Regions from separate parts of the Paenibacillus sp. 7541 genome, predicted to be linked through region 2. Evidence: riboswitches for the same ligand, from Rfam matches in the RefSeq annotation. Region 2 holds a riboswitch; the other holds the start of a gene.
What was found. A riboswitch is a leader RNA that binds a small molecule or an ion and turns the genes downstream of it on or off. The one in region 2 is predicted to bind S-adenosylmethionine.
Positions count from the first base shown of each region.

Region 1: linked by a shared signal. The riboswitch ahead of metA (homoserine O-acetyltransferase MetA) and the one ahead of CHH75_RS11150 (methionine ABC transporter ATP-binding protein) in region 2 are both predicted to bind S-adenosylmethionine.

Region 1 is NZ_NQLZ01000032.1:45,126-48,225, forward strand. Features, by position in the region: gene CHH75_RS19075 (PLP-dependent transferase) at 1-759, opposite strand, end outside; gene metA (homoserine O-acetyltransferase MetA) at 787-1,704, opposite strand; SAM riboswitch class I at 1,837-1,968, opposite strand; gene CHH75_RS25375 (hypothetical protein) at 2,170-2,298, shown strand; gene corA (magnesium/cobalt transporter CorA) at 2,406-3,100, shown strand, end outside.
Region 2 is NZ_NQLZ01000016.1:122,450-125,549, forward strand. Features, by position in the region: gene CHH75_RS11145 (methionine ABC transporter permease) at 1-278, opposite strand, end outside; gene CHH75_RS11150 (methionine ABC transporter ATP-binding protein) at 278-1,294, opposite strand; SAM riboswitch class I at 1,404-1,550, opposite strand; gene CHH75_RS11155 (Cthe_2314 family HEPN domain-containing protein) at 1,666-2,391, opposite strand; gene CHH75_RS11160 (UbiD family decarboxylase) at 2,502-3,100, opposite strand, start outside.

The sequences.
Region 1 (3,100 bases), on a different contig from region 2:
TCGGAGGGCCAGCGTCTTCATCCCTCTCATTAACTGATAGGAGTCGGACGGGCTCAGCACCGCTCCGATCGAATTATGAAGAAAGGCCATCTCCTCGGACAATTCCTTGCCCTTCGTTACAATCAGGCCTGCCAGCACATCGTTGTGCCCGCCCAGATATTTGGTCGCGCTATGTACGACGATATCGGCTCCAAGCTCAATCGGCCTTTGAAAATAAGGCGTGAGCAGCGTGTTGTCCACGATTGTCAACAGCTGGTGACGACTTGCCCATGTGCAAACCGCTTCAATATCGGTAATCATCATAAGCGGGTTGGTCGGCGTCTCGATGAATACCGCCTTTGTATTTGGCTGCCGCGATTGCTCCAGCGCATCCAGATCGTTCGTATCCACATAGGTTGCCGTTACCCCGAACTTGGACATAATCCGCTCCAGCAGCCGATAAGTGCCGCCGTACAAATCCAGGGATACAATCAGATGATCCCCCTGGCCAAACAGGGCAAATACGGTTTGCAGCGCTGCCATGCCCGAGCTGCAAGCGAATCCGGCATCCCCGGATTCCAGCTCCGCGCAGGCATCCTCCAGCACTTGTCTCGTCGGGCTTTTCGTGCGGATGTAATCAAACCCGGTGCTTTGGCCAAGCTTGGGGTGGCGGAAGGCCGTTGCCTGATAGATCGGGAAATTGATCGCGCCGGTTACCGGCTCCTGAACCGAACCGATCTGGGCTAGCCGGCTTTCGATATTCAACGGTTTTTTATCCATATCATTGCTCCTCCTCGGGTGTGCGCGCTAGATTTGCGGGCCGATATCATACGGTGTCTCTTGGTACACATAATAGTTCAACCAATTCGAGAATAACAGGTTGGCATGTGCCCGCCATACGGACCGTGGTTGCCTGGACGGGTCGTTGTTTGGATAATAATTAACGGGCAGATCAATCTCCATCCCTTTTGCCACATCGCGATCATATTCCCATTTCAGCGAGTCTGGATCATATTCGGAATGACCGGTAGCAAATATTTGCTTGCCATCCTTGGAAGCTACCAGATATACGCCGGCCTCCTCCGATTCCGACAGAATGACAAGATCCTCATGCTGGGCAATGTCCTCGCGGCGAACCTCGGTATGACGGGAGTGCGGAACGAGGAACATCTCATCAAATCCCCGGAGCAGCTTCGTACAGGGCTCGTTAACCGAATGCTCGAATACGCCAAAGCATTTCTTCGGCAGGCTGTATTTCGGAACTCCATAATGATAATACAAGCCGGCTTGGGAGGCCCAGCATATGTGCAGGGTAGACGTCACATTCGTCTTGGTCCACTCAAATATTTCCGTCAGCTCATTCCAGTAGTTCACCTGCTCGAACTCCAGCTGCTCCACCGGAGCGCCAGTAATGATCATGCCGTCAAAACGGCGATTTTTGACCTGCTCGAACGTTTTGTAAAACGTGGAGAGATGCTCAGCCGACGTGTTTTTGGAAGTGTGGGAGCTCGGATGGAGCAGCACCACATCGACCTGCAGCGGCGAGTTACCAATTAACCGAAGCAGCTGCGTCTCGGTCGTTTCCTTGGTAGGCATCAGATTCAGGATAGCAATTCGCAGCGGACGGATGTCCTGATGGAAGGCCTGGCTTTCATCCATCACAAAAATATTTTCTCCAGCCAACACTTCTTTAGCTGGCAGCGCATCTGGAATTTTAATCGGCATGTGAACTCACTCCTTCAAATTAAATGACGAATCGATTCATGCTTTCAAGAGAAAGAGCGATAAGTACCTTGAAACGCAAGAAAACCTTTCTCCGAAGAGAAAGGTCATCATATACGTATTAACTATGCGCCTCTCTCATCTGTCAGAATGCCTGCGTTTTTCAAAAACGCAAACCATGCATCCTGCAAGAATTAGCACCGTGCGATGTTGCCGCCGGTTGCCGGGTTTCATAGGGCTAGTCCCTCCACCTGCTCTTGATAAGATTTCGCTGTATTCGATTGTCACAAGACTGTTGTTAGATTTACTTTAAATCAATAATTTTTTTTCGTCAAGAACCTTTAGCTTTATCGTCACATATTCCTCGCGGTTTCCATACCCTGTACAACAGCGTCCTATCCGGCCTATATTTCATCTTGAAAGGTCGTACACCCGGCGTTATACTAGACAAGTGCTGCAACAACATTGATGAAAGAGGTGACATGGAAGATGGACGGTGACCCGAGCCAGAAGCTGGATAACCAGGAAGCACAACCGCATAGGACCAAGATCAGCTCACCGGCGGAGGGCGGCGTTATTTTTCATGCGCTTATATAGAAGGCTTTAATGAGAGAAACCTAACTCTTCGCCCGTTCTTCCCCGGCAAGCTGATATCTTGTGCTTTTATGCGCCAATTTTCACGAATGGAAATGGAGTGATATCAGATGAAAATCCGGTTGGTTGATGCGGGTGTTTTTACACCTGTCGAAGACATCAGAGCCACCCTGACGGCCCCGGAAAGCGGCTTTTATTGGCTGGATGCCGATGTGGACGATCTGGAGGAACTGCAGCCGCTATTTTCCCTCCACGACCTCGCGGTCGAGGACTGCTTGAGCGAAGAGGAACAGCGGCCGAAGATTGAAATTTATGAAGATCATTACTTTATTGTAGTGAACAGCATTCGCTTTGATGATGAGGAAATCTTTCTACGGGCGCTTAACATCTTTCTTGGACGGCATTTTATCATTACGGTAACGAAGCAAAAAATCCACGAACTTCGCACACTGAAACCTCTTCTATGGGAAGAGGAGGTCAGCACGCCGGACCGCTTCCTGTATCTGCTGATCGACCTTGTGACCGACAACTACTTCTCCGTCGGGGACCGAATCGAGGCGCGGATCGAGAAGCTGGAAGAAGATATTCTGATGCATACCAAGAAAGCCCATCTGCATGAGATTATCGGTCTTCGCAGTGAGATTCTGTGGCTGAAGAAGGTGCTCGGTCCTCAGAAGGAAGTGATCAACACCCTGAATAAAAAGGATCTTCGGCTCATCGATGATCAGCTGCAAAAGTACTTCAGCGACATCTACGAGAACGCCGTCAAAATTTCCGAGACGTTCGAGACGTATCGGGATCTGAT
Region 2 (3,100 bases):
CCGTAGGATACACCGACAATCGATTTCGTAATCGGAATCATCGCCACGATCAGAATGATGTACGGAATAGAACGCAGAATATTAACGATAAAGGAAAGAATTCCATATCCGAATCTAACCCAGCCCGACGTCGACCTGGCGGCCATATACAGTATTACCCCGATCGGCAAACCGAGAATAAAGCTGAATAATGCCGATAGCCCCAGCATCCGCAGTGTATCAAGCGAAGCGGTCCCGATTTCATTCCAGTTTACCTGAGAAAAGTCCAAACCCAGCATCAACGAATCACCTCCACGTCGAGCCCTTGCTCAAGCAGCTTCTTTATTGTCTCGTCCGTGGCAATTTCGTCACCTTCGAACCGGACGATCAGCTGACCGTACGGCGTTTCCTTGATCGTTGAAATTGTCCCCTGCAGAATAGCAAAATTCACGCCGGTCTCATGCACAATGCGGGACAGAATCGACTCATACGTCTTGGTGCCAAGGAACGTAATCTTCACCGCGCGCGATGGACCGGAAGCAGCACCTGCAATCGCCAGACGCAGCGCTTCGCCGCTATCGGTTTCCTGGCGGATGAATTCCTTTGTAACCTCATGCTGCGGCTTGAGGAACACCTCCGCTACCGGCCCCTGCTCCACGATGCCGCCCTGGTGAATGACAGCAACCTTGTCGCAGATGCTTTGGATGACGTGCATCTCATGCGTAATCAGCACAATCGTCAAGTTGAACCGCTTGTTGATATCCAGAAGCAGCTTCAGGATGGAATCCGTCGTCTGCGGATCGAGCGCCGAAGTTGCTTCGTCGCACAGCAGCACCTCCGGGTCGCTTGCGAGCGCTCTTGCTATGCCAACCCGCTGCTTCTGTCCGCCGGACAGCTGTGCAGGATATTTATGGCTGTGCGCCTCAAGTCCGACCAGGCTCAGCATCTCCTTCACCTTGCGCTCGATTTCCGCCTTGGGCGTCTTCGTCAGTCGCAGCGGATACGCGATATTGTCAAACACGGTCGCCGAGGACAGCAGATTGAAATGCTGAAAAATCATACCGATCTTGCGCCGCTGGGCCTGCAGCTCGGTCTTGCCGAGGCGCGTCAGGTTGACGCCGCCAACCCATACCTCGCCCGACGTCGGCCGCTCCAGCAGATTGATGCAGCGGATCAAGGTACTCTTCCCGGCTCCGGAATGTCCGATAACGCCAAATATTTCTCCTTTGTCAATTGACAGATTCAATCCGGACAAAGCGGTAGTTACATTGCCGCCCGTGCCGTACTGCTTCGTCAATTGTTTGATCTGTATCAAATCTTGAGCCTCCCTTTCCCTAGCCTTTGGCACATCTATTGTCCATAAAGAAAAGAGCCTCTCTTTGTCAGAATCAAAAAGGGCTCTCTTTACGTAAAGTCAATGCCTTTTCTCATCTGTCAAAACTTCGGATAGATTCCAAAGTCTTGAAGGAATTAGCACCATGACACTCCAGACGTCTGCGGTGATCCGCTTAACGTCAGGAATCGGTTGCCGGGCTTCATCGGGCCTGTCCCTCCGCCGCTCTCGATAAGAAATAAATGTGTTATGAAATTATCGTTTTCATGAGGAATTTCATCGAATGCAATTGTTAGTATAGTTTTTTTTCAGCTTTTTGTCAAAAGGAATTTCATAGTAGCTTCCCCATCAGGTCAGTTTTCAAGCTGAATTCCTTGGGTCGTCCAGATCTGATTCGTATACCGGAACGACGCTGCGAGCGTCTGGCATACCATATCCAGTCCTTGCTTCAGATCATCCAGATGCGCATCCAGATCCTCCAGCTCAAGCTTCGTATCATGCCCCTGCATCCTCTGCCACAGATCATCCTGCATTTCAGCGTTCATGTAATGAATCTCGGCATTACGCCGTTTGCGCAGCGTCCCCATCGGCACCTTGTACTTGGCTTTGATCCCTTCAAGCTCCTCGGACAGCGAATCATGAATTTTCAGAAATTTAAACTGCCGCAGTACGGTAAAATAGGAAAAATGCACTTTTACCTTGGATGTGTGCAAATTGAACAGCTCATCAAGCACAGTGCCCAGCTTATCCAGAATGGCAAACACACGGATGAATCCATTCTTATAAAAATACACATACCTGGCGTACTCTTCCTTCTCCTGAAGCGACATATCATCAATGAAGCCGGACGTCACCGATTTGCGAAAATGGCAGGCTGCATACCAGCTCTGCTCCAGTTCATCCAGCGATACAATCAGCCCGCGTATCCAGATTTCCAGCTTGCGGTGGTCATGGGTCGGATCCGGATGTTTCTTGATCTCCTCCCGCAGCAGCTGTACGGTCTTCGTCATCGATTCCACCGCAGCTTTAAGATATCCATCATTATGTCGGGGCTGCTCCCCTAACAAGGTCCGAAGCATGCCATCCCTCCCTGTTCACAAGTTGTCCGCCATTCGCCGCCATAGTTTCCCGCATACTTCTACTTCAACATCTCCAGAGCAACCGAATACAGCTGACGCGAATGTCCCGATTACTTGCCAAAATACTCATTCCAGCGCTCATCCACCATGTTGACGATATCCTCACGCGGGAACAGCTCAGCAGGATAATCCGGCTTCATGCGCGCGTCTATAACAATCGGCAGCCGGTACGACAGGTGATGATGCTGAACATTCGCCGCAGCGAACAGGTCGGTCGCTGGATTGAAGCGGGTAAATACCGTCCACAGGAAGGAGGTTTGGGTCGCTGCCGCCTGCTGTGCATTATCCACAACGATAACGAGCGGCCACGACGTGTCCCGCGATTTCAGATGCTCCATCACGCGCAGGGCGAGATCGGAATCTTTGTCATAGGATGCCCCGGAAACGACAAGACAACCGCCGCAATACGCAACAACGTTGTCAATGCCCGGGATGTCGCCTTCCTCATAGCTGCGCGGAAGCTCGCGAATTGGATGGCCAACGCCGATGAGCACAGCCTTGCTGCCATGATTCAGTTTTTCACCTGTATAATCGAGCGTATCCTGGGATGTTTTGTTGAAAATATACAGGTCTGTGGACGGGTCGAAGCGCTCAAGCACCGCCTCCAGCGTCTCGTTGAAATCGGTCAGATCCACCGGGCGGCTTGTCA